One region of the Pseudomonas sp. Tof1 genome, then DNA from elsewhere that is predicted to be linked to it. Evidence: predicted binding sites of a transcription regulator. Region 1 holds the regulator's gene; each other region holds the start of a gene.
The links. The regulator sigma-54, encoded in region 1, starts transcription at its own class of promoters, with help from an activator protein. The targets are predictions, from matches to a motif close to ANTGGCATNNANNTTGCTNT.

Region 1 (3,272 bases):
CTGTCCTCGAGTACGTCGAGGGCGGTGCTTTTACCTGAGCCGGAGCGGCCGCTGACGATGATCAAGCGCATGGTTACTGACCGTTCTGCACGTCCAGGACAACCTGATACAGGGCTTCATTGCTTGGTGCGCTACGCAGGCGGTCGCGCACCTCCTTGCGGTCCAGCATGCTGGCAATCTGCCGCAGCAGTTCCAGGTGCGCATCGGTGGCAGCCTGCGGGACCAGCAGCACGAACAGCAGGTCGACCGGGGCGCCGTCGATGGCGTCGAAATCGATAGGGGCGTCCAGGTGCATCAGGGCACTGATGGGCGCTTCGCAGCCCTTGAGCCGGCAGTGGGGGATGGCGATGCCATTGCCAAAGCCGGTGGAGCCGAGTTTTTCCCGGGCGATCAGGCTCTCGTAGACATCCTGCATCTCCAGATCGGGCACTTCGCGGCTGATCAGGTTGGCAATTTGTTCGAGTGCACGCTTTTTACTGCCGCCCGGCACGTTCACCAGGGAACGGCCGGGGGTCAGGATATTTTCAAGTCGAATCATGGGAGGGTGTTAACGACCCGTACCTTGGAGCAGGTGCAGGTTCTTTTCCTTGTGCTTTTTCAGTTGGCGGTCGAGCTTGTCGGTCAGCAGGTCGATTGCTGCATACATGTCGTCATGTTCTGCATTGGCAACCACCTCGCCGCCGTGGATATGCAAAGTGGCCTCGATTTTCTGCTTCAGTTTCTCGACGGCCATTGTCACCTGTACGTTGGTGATCTTGTCGAAGTGGCGTTCCAATCGGTCGAGTTTTTCACCGATATAGACACGCAGTGGTTCGGTCACTTCCAGTTGGTGTCCACTGATGTTGACTTGCATACAGCTTCTCCTTCGTTGCCAGTGCATAAAGCGGCAAGCCTGATGGCTTGCCACTGGAACGCTGTGGCACGCCCGGCGGTTACATCAACCGCTTCCGTTCGCTGGAAGGCGCGATTCCGAGGGACTCGCGGTACTTGGCGACGGTACGACGGGCGACCTGAATGCCTTGTGCCTCCAGTAAACCAGCGATCTTGCTGTCACTCAACGGCTTTTTCTGATTTTCCGCCGCCACCAGTTTCTTGATGATCGCGCGGATCGCCGTGGACGAGCATTCGCCGCCTTCGGAAGTGCTGACGTGGCTGGAGAAAAAGTATTTCAGTTCGTAGATACCGCGGGGGGTATGCATGAATTTCTGGGTGGTGACCCGGGAAATGGTCGACTCGTGCATGCCCACCGCTTCGGCGATGTCGTGCAGCACCAGCGGCTTCATCGCCTCGTCGCCGTACTCCAGGAAACCGCGCTGATGCTCGACGATCTGGGTGGCGACCTTCATCAGCGTCTCGTTGCGGCTCTGCAGGCTCTTGATGAACCAGCGCGCCTCCTGCAACTGGTTGCGCATGAAGGTGTTGTCGGCACTGGTGTCGGCACGGCGGACGAAGCCGGCGTACTGCGGGTTGACCCGCAGGCGTGGCACCGATTCCTGGTTCAGTTCCACCAGCCAGCGTTCGTTGTCCTTGCGCACGATCACGTCGGGGACCACGTACTCGGCTTCGGTCGACTCGATCTGCGAGCCGGGGCGCGGGTTGAGGCTCTGTACCAGTTCGATGACCTGGCGCAGTTCGTCTTCCTTGAGTTTCATGCGCCGCATCAACTGACTGTAGTCGCGGCTGCCCAGCAGGTCGATGAAATCGGTGACCAGGCGCTTGGCCTCGTTCAGCCAGGGGGTCTTGGCCGGCAGCTGGCGCAGTTGCAGCAGCAGGCATTCGCCGAGGTTGCGCGCGCCGATACCGGCGGGCTCGAACTGCTGGATGCGATGCAGGACGGCCTCGATCTCGTCGAGTTCGATGTCCAGCTCCGGGTCGAACGCTTCGAGAATCTCTTCGAGGGTCTCGTCCAGGTAGCCCTGGTTGTTGATGCAGTCGATCAGCGTCACGGCGATCAGGCGATCGGTGTCGGACATCGGAGCCAGGTTCAGTTGCCACAGCAGGTGGCTTTGCAGGCTTTCGCCGGCCGAAGTGCGGGTGGTGAAGTCCCACTCGTCGTCATCGTTGCCGGGCAGGCTGCTGGCGCTGGTCTGGTAGACGTCTTCCCAGGCGGTGTCGACCGGGAGTTCGTTCGGAATGCGTTCGCTCCACTCGCCTTCGTCGATGTTGTCGACGGTGGGGGCGGTTTCCTGCTGGTAGGAGGTTTCCGGGATTTCGGGCGTGGTGTTCTGCTCGGCCTTGTCGGCCATTGGATCGCTGTTATCGAAGTCGTCGCCTTCTTCCTGGCGTTCGAGCATCGGATTGGATTCCAGGGCTTCCTGGATTTCCTGCTGAAGATCCAGGGTCGACAATTGGAGCAGGCGGATGGCCTGTTGCAGCTGCGGCGTCATCGTCAGCTGCTGGCCCATTTTAAGGACTAGCGATGGTTTCATGGCAGGGGCTTAACACCTTATTTGCCGGCGCGCATGCGCCATCCACTACAGGGCGCCGGAGCGCCAAACATAAGCAAATTATATGCCCGAAACCGGAGTGTTTGCCTAGAGCGCTGTAACAATAAAAAGCCGGAAAAAGCGGTGGTTTTTATCGAAAACTCATGCGCTCAGGCGGGTATTGGGTTCCCCGATGCTTACAGGCGGAACTCGTGGCCCAGATAGACTTCCTTGACCAGTTCGTTGGCCAGGATGGTTTGCGAATCGCCTTCGGCGATCAGTTGTCCATCGTTGACGATATAGGCGGTTTCACAGATATCCAGGGTCTCGCGGACGTTGTGGTCGGTGATCAGTACACCGATGCCCTTGGCCTTGAGGTGATGGATGATCTGCTTGATGTCGCCCACGGAAATCGGGTCGACGCCGGCGAACGGTTCGTCCAGCAGGATGAACTTCGGCGCGGTGGCCAGGGCACGGGCGATTTCCACGCGGCGTCGTTCACCACCGGACAGGCTCATGCCGAGGTTGTCACGGATGTGGCTGATATGGAATTCCTGCAGCAGGCTTTCCAGCTCCTTGCGACGGGCGGCCTTGTCGAGGTCCTTGCGGGTCTCGAGGATCGCCATGATGTTGTCGGCCACCGACAGCTTGCGGAAAATCGAGGCTTCCTGGGGCAGGTAGCCGATCCCGGCGCGGGCGCGGCCGTGCATCGGCTGGTGGCTGACGTCCTGGTCGTCGATCAGCACGCGACCCTGGTCGGCCTGGACCAGGCCGACGATCATGTAGAAACAGGTGGTCTTGCCAGCACCGTTGGGGCCGAGCAGGCCGACGATCTGTCCGCTTTCG
Region 2 (3,272 bases), 840 kb from region 1:
CGTCAAGGATGAGTTCCTGGCCTCGATGAAAGCCAACCAGTTGGCCAGCGAGCAGGCGTTCGCCGCCTACCGCAAGGGGCCGCTGGCCGAGGACGAGCGCATTGCCGGTGACCAGATGGCGCGCGACTGGCCGATCTACCAGGCGCTGGTGCAGCGCTATGTGGCGATGATGGCGGCGGGCGACCTGGAGAACGGCCGCGTCTTGCTGCTGGGTGACCTGCAGAAGGCCTACCGCAAGGTCATGGACCAGTTGACCATCATGATCGACTCCAACGATCGCCAGATCAGCGAGGACGCCAAGGCGGCGGCAGCCCAGGAGGCGACGGCCAGGGCGGTGCTGTACAGCGGTATCGGCATCGCCTTCATCGCGGCCGTGCTGCTGGGCTTTTTCATCAGCCGCCTGATCAGCCGGCCGATCGCCACTGCGGTCGACTGTGCCCAGCGCATCGCGGAGGGCGACCTGACCCAGCGCATCAGCAGCCACGGCCGCGACGAGGCCGGCCAGTTGCTCAAGGCCCTGGGCGACATGCAGGACAGCCTGAAGAACACCATCCAGCAGATCGCCAGCGCCGCCGACCAACTGGCGTCCGCCGCCGAGGAACTGACGGCGGTCACCGATGACGGCAGCCGGGCGCTGACCCGCCAGAATGACGAAATCCAACAGGCCGCCACCGCCGTCACGGAAATGACCTCGGCGGTCGAGGAAGTGGCGCGTAATGCCGTGTCGACTTCACAGGCTTCGCAGTCGACCAGTTCGCAGGCCAGCAGCGGGCGCGACCAGGCCCGCAGCGCGGTGCAGGCGATCAACAACGCGACCCGGGAAATCACCTCGTCCACCGGCCTGGTGAAGGACCTGGCGGTGCAGGTGCGCGATATAGGCCAGGTGCTGGACGTGATTCGTGGTATCGCCGAGCAGACCAACCTGCTGGCGCTCAACGCGGCCATCGAGGCGGCCCGCGCCGGTGAGCAGGGCCGCGGCTTTGCCGTGGTCGCCGATGAGGTACGGGCCCTGGCGGCGCGGACCCAGGCGTCCACCGGCGAGATCGAGGCCATGATTCATGCGGTACAGGACCGGGCCGACAGCGCGGTCGAGGCCATGGGCAAGAGCCAGGCGCTGGTCACCGAGACCCAGGATCTGGCGCGGGCCACCGGTGAGGCGCTGGAACAGATTGCCGACGGCATCGCGCAGATCAACGACCGCAACCTGGTGATCGCCACCGCGTCCGAGGAGCAGGCCCATGTGGCTCGCGAGGTGGATCGCAACCTGGTGAACATCCAGGATCTTTCGACCCAGACTGCCGCCGGGGCGAATCAGACCAACGCGTCGAGCCAGGAACTGTCGAACCTGGCGCTGTCCTTCAACTCGCTGGTCAGCCGTTTCCGGCTCTGATTCCACTGGGCCGTCCGGCCCGGTTTGTCGCCTGGCGCCATAACGGCGCCGGGTGCTTCATTCCTGGGTGGGCGCCAGCCGTGCTTCCAGTTCGGCGACCTTCGCCTCCAGGCTTTCCAGGCGCGCACGGGTGCGGGCCAGGACCACCATCTGGCTATCGAATTCTTCCCGGCTGACCAGGTCCAGCTTGCTGAAGCCGCTCTGCAGCAGGGCCTTGAACTGGCTTTCGATTTCGTTGCGCGGCAACGGGCTTTCGCCACTGAACAGGCGGGAGGCTTGACCGCTCAGGGCGTCGAGGAAGTCTTTGGGCGCGAGCATGATGTGGATTTCCGGATACAGGGTCGGCCCAGTGTACCACGCAGTGTCTATAGTGATTTTCGTGGGCGGCGGTGCACGCTTTTTGCGCAGGCCGCCGGGCGCCCGCGCACCGTTGTTGTGCGTGCCATTGGGGCGTGGCGCGGCTTTTCCCTGGCCATGAGGGGCAAGAGCTTGAAAATCATGGGTTTTGCAGAGATGGCAAGGTTTCTGCTTAGACACTCATGACCCATGCACTGATGCAGTCGCTGTGACCAGGCAGTGCGGCGGGCTCGGCCAATCGGCAACGGTTGGCTGACGTCGACGGGCTGATCAGGGCTGACGGCGCGTTACAAAGCCAGGCACTGCGCTTAGACTTGAGTCGGGTTTGTTTTCCTGGGGCAAGTCCACCAATTCGGGAGAGAGTTTCATGAAGCTAGTCACTGCCATCATCAAGCCGTTCAAACTGGACGATGTGCGCGAGTCGTTGTCCGAGATCGGCGTGCAGGGCATTACCGTCACTGAGGTCAAGGGCTTCGGTCGGCAGAAAGGCCACACCGAGCTGTATCGCGGCGCGGAATACGTGGTCGACTTCCTGCCCAAGGTGAAGATCGATGTCGCCATCGACGACAAGGATCTCGATCGGGTTATCGAGGCGATAACCAAGGCCGCCAACACCGGCAAGATCGGTGACGGCAAGATCTTCGTGGTCAATCTGGAACAGGCTATTCGCATCCGTACCGGCGAAACCGATACCGACGCCATTTAAGCCGCCCAAACCCCAACGCCCCAGGAGAAAACAATATGACTCTGCGTAAATTCGCAGGGCTAGGAGCCCTGTTGTCCCTAATAATGCCAGCCATGGCCATGGCGGCGGATCCTGCTCCCGCGCCCGTGCTCAATGCCGGTGACACCAGCTGGATGCTGACCTCCACAGCCCTCGTGCTGTTCATGACCATTCCGGCCTGGCGCTGTTCTATGGCGGCATGGTGCGTTCGAAAAACATTCTTTCGGTGATGATGCAGTGCTTCGCCATCACCGGCCTGATCACCATCCTGTGGTTCATCTACGGCTACAGTCTGGCGTTCGACAGCACCGGGATGGAAGCCGGCGTGGTCAATTTCAATTCCTTCTTCGGCGGCATGAGCAAGGCGTTCCTGGCCGGTATCACGCCTGCCAGCATCACCGGTCCGGCGGCGTTGTTCCCCGAGGCCGTGTTCGTCACCTTCCAGATGACCTTCGCCATCATCACTCCGGCGCTGATCGTCGGTGCCTTCGCCGAGCGCATGAAATTCTCCGCGATGCTGATCTTCATGGGCGTCTGGTTCACTCTGGTCTATGCGCCGATTGCGCACATGGTCTGGGGCGGCGCCGGTTCGCTGCTCGGCGACTGGGGCGTGCTGGACTTCGCTGGTGGCACCGTGGTGCACATCAACGCCGGTATCGCCGGTCTCGTGGCCTGCCTGGTGCTGGGCAAGCGCAAGGGCTACCCAACCACTCCGATGGCCCCGCATAACCTGGGCTACACCCTGATCGGCGCGGCCATGCTGTGGGTCGGCTGGTTCGGCTTCAACGCCGGTTCCGCTGC
Region 3 (3,272 bases), 430 kb from region 1:
GACGTCGAGCTGTTTCTGGGCCGCGTTGAGACCGCTCAAACCGATATTAAAAGACATGCTTCTCTCCTTTGTTTCGCGTTGGTCGGCTCTTACAGGCCAATGGTCTGGACTTTGGACAGAGCGATACTGCCCACGCCCGCCAGGTTGAGCATCATTTCACCGCCGTTCTGCGACAGGCTCACGCTGCTGACAGTGGCCGGCAGGTTGGTGACCAGCGCCGTCGAGTCCGCAGAGCCCTTGAGGTTGGCGGTCGCACTGAAGCTGTAGGTGCCACTGGACAACAGAGTCCCGGAGTCATCCTTGCCATCCCAGACGAAGGGCACGTTACCGGCCGCGGTCTGGGCCCCCAGGTCGATGGTACGGACCACTTTCCCGGTGGAGTCGCTGATCTTGAGCGTGGTTTTGTCGGTGGCACCGGTAACGACCGCGGTGCCGGTAAAGCTCTTGCTGGTATCGACCACCGCCTTGCCGGTCGGCACGATGACCGAACGACCGACCAGCGACGACGCCTGCAGCGCCTGGGACGACTGGAACGCGCTGGCGATGTTGTTGACGCTGCTGTTGAGCGTGGTGATGCCTTCCAGGCTGCTGAACTGGGCCAACTGCGCAACGAAGGCGCTGTTGTCCTGCGGGTCCAGCGGGTTCTGGTTCTTCAGCTGGGTCACCAGCAGCTTCAGGAACGCGTCCTTGCCCAGGGTCTGGCCCCGGATGCGCTGCTGATGGCATTGCCCAGCGAGTCGGTACTGGTCTTGTTCGTCAGTTTGGCGTTGGACGCCGCAAGAATGTCGTTCAGAGTCGAAGAGGTGCTGGTGGAGTCGGTAACGCTCATGTCTGTCGCCCCTTATCACTGACCGAGGGTCAGGACCTTCTGCATCATGGTCTTGGCGGTGTTCATCATTTCCGCGTTGGTCTGGAACGAACGGCTGGCGGAGATCATGTCGGCCATTTCCTCGACGACGTTGACGTTCGGGTAGTAGACATACCCCTTGGCGTCGGCCGCCGGATGGTTCGGCTCGTAGCGCGCTTCCAGGTTGCTCTGGTCCTCGACCACACCCAGCACCTGCACGCCCTGGCCCGCGGCGTTCTGGTCCTCGAACAGCGAATTGCTGCCGCCGGCCTGGCTGTTCTGGAACATGGTGGCGAACACCGGGTGGCGCGCCCGGTAGGTCTTGTCGATGCTCGACGAGACGGTCTCGGCGTTGGCGATGTTACTGGCGACGGTGTTCAGCCGAGTGGTCTGGGCACTCATGCCGCTACCGGCAATATTGAAAACGCTGGCAAGGGACATGGCTTACTCTCCACGCAGGGCCGATACCAGCCCTTTGAATTTACTGTTGAGCAGGGTGAAGCTGGCCTGGAAGTCGACTGCGTTCTGGGCGTAGTTCGATTGCTCGATCTGCGCATCCACGGTGTTCTGGTCGATCGACGGCTGCATCGGGGTGCGGTACTGCAATGCCGCGTCGCCATTGCTCAGCCCCTGGGCTTCGATATGGCGGCTGTTGGTGGTGTTGAGCGCGAAGGTGCCATTCCTGGCCTTTTCGCTCTGCTCGGCGAGCACGGAGGAAAAGTCCATGTCCCGGGCCTTGTAGTTCGGGGTATCGGCGTTGGCGATGTTGTTGGCCAGGACTTCGGCACGCTGGGCACGGAAGCTCAGGGCCTGTTCGTGGATGCCGAGCGCTTTGTCGAAACTGATGCTCATGTCGGGAAACCTTCGAGTGTTGACCTGATCGTCGGAACAGGTTTTTCGTTGACAGAGCTATAGCAAGCCTCATGCCAGTTTCCTCAAGCCCCGTAAATCAAGGCCTTGCCGGATAACTGCCGCCGGCAATGCCAGAAAAGCGGCAAGGCATTTCCGCCGAGCGCCAGCAAAGCGGCAAGACTGGCGGCAAAAAAAAAGCGGGAGCCTTTTGAGCTCCCGCCGGGGGTATTGAACGATTGGCTACTTGGCCTTGTAGATGATGCCCGGACTGCATTGCACCATCTGGTAGTGGTCCGGCAGGCCGTTGAGGGCCTCGGACGCCCCCAGGAACAAGTAACCGCCCGGCTTGAGGCTGCCGTGGATGCGCATCAGGATGTCCTTCTTCACCTCGGCGGAGAAGTAGATCAGCACGTTGCGGCAAAACACGATGTCGAACTTGCCCAGGCTGGCATAGCTGTCCAGCAGGTTGAACGAGCGGAACTCGACCCGGTTGCGGATCGGCGCCTTGACCGCCCAGCGACCCGGCCCCTTGGCATCGAAGTAGCGCTGCAGGCGCTCGGGCGACAGGCCGCGGCCAATCGCCAGGCTGTCGTACTCGCCGGTCTTGCAGTTGGTCAGCATCAGGCTCGACAGGTCGGTGGCGACAATCTGCGCCCCGGCCTTCAACTGGCCCATGTTGGTCCGTTCGAACTCGTCGATCGACATCGAGATCGAGTAGGGCTCCTGCCCCGATGAACAAGCAGCCGACCAGATCCGCAGGCGCTGGCCAGGGCTGGCCTTGATCGCTTCCGGCAAGACCTTGTTCTTGAGCACCTCAAACGGATAGGTGTCACGAAACCACAGGGTTTCGTTGGTCGTCATGGCATCCACCACCTGTTCACGCAAGCCGCTGCGTGGCTGGCTCTGGATCCTCTGGACCAGTTCGCCCAGAGATTTGATGCCATTCTGCTCCATCAGCTTGTTGAGACGGCTGGAAACCAGATATTGCTTGTTTTCACCGAGCAGAATGCCACAGGCCTTTTCCAGGAAGACCCGGAACTGTTCGAAATCCAAATTACCCGTAGACAATGATGCCGCCTCTTAAATCGTCTGTACCGCCGGGGACACGGGTCCCCGGCTGTTATCCTGCAGCCTTGATCCGGTCAACCACCCGGGCCGCCAGGTCATCAGGTCGGAACTTGGCAAGGAAGTCATCGGCACCGACCTTCTTCACCATCGCCTGGTTGAATACCCCTGACAGGGAAGTATGCAGAGTGATGTGCAGCTTTTGCATCCGCGGATCGCTGCGAATCTCAGCAGTGAGGGTATAGCCGTCCATTTCCGGCATTTCAATGTCGGAGATCATCATCAGGAATTCCTCCTCCGGCTTCTTGCCCTCCTCGACCAGCTTGCGCAGATAGTCCAGCGCCTGCCGGCCGTCGTTCAGCGCCACCACCTCGACGCCGACCGTCTGCAGGCAACGCGTGACCTGCTTGCGCGCCACCGACGAATCGTCGACCGTGAGCACCCGCAAGGACACCGCCTTGGTCTGCGTCTCGACATCCACCACGCCCAGGGAAACCGATTCGGACAT

Region 2: a site for sigma-54 is predicted at 1,903-1,922, ahead of glnK (P-II family nitrogen regulator). Genes of this name have one in related genera too.
Region 3: a site for sigma-54 is predicted at 1,759-1,778, ahead of flgB (flagellar basal body rod protein FlgB). Genes of this name have one in related genera too.

The regions. Positions count from the first base shown of each region.
Region 1 is NZ_AP024344.1:5,897,431-5,900,702, reverse strand. It holds gene rapZ (RNase adapter RapZ) at 1-71, opposite strand, end outside; gene ptsN (PTS IIA-like nitrogen regulatory protein PtsN) at 74-538, opposite strand; gene hpf (ribosome hibernation-promoting factor, HPF/YfiA family) at 548-853, opposite strand; gene ACZ5KU_RS26550 (RNA polymerase factor sigma-54) at 933-2,429, opposite strand; gene lptB (LPS export ABC transporter ATP-binding protein) at 2,624-3,272, opposite strand, start outside.
Region 2 is NZ_AP024344.1:6,738,094-6,741,365, reverse strand. It holds gene ACZ5KU_RS30465 (methyl-accepting chemotaxis protein) at 1-1,390, shown strand, start outside; gene ACZ5KU_RS30460 (accessory factor UbiK family protein) at 1,448-1,708, opposite strand; gene glnK (P-II family nitrogen regulator) at 2,115-2,453, shown strand; partial or broken gene ACZ5KU_RS30450 (ammonium transporter) at 2,489-3,272, shown strand, end outside.
Region 3 is NZ_AP024344.1:5,470,120-5,473,391, forward strand. It holds gene flgE (flagellar hook protein FlgE) at 1-57, opposite strand, end outside; partial or broken gene ACZ5KU_RS24530 (flagellar hook assembly protein FlgD) at 90-829, opposite strand; gene flgC (flagellar basal body rod protein FlgC) at 845-1,288, opposite strand; gene flgB (flagellar basal body rod protein FlgB) at 1,292-1,699, opposite strand; gene cheR (protein-glutamate O-methyltransferase CheR) at 1,940-2,767, opposite strand; gene ACZ5KU_RS24550 (chemotaxis protein CheV) at 2,820-3,272, opposite strand, start outside.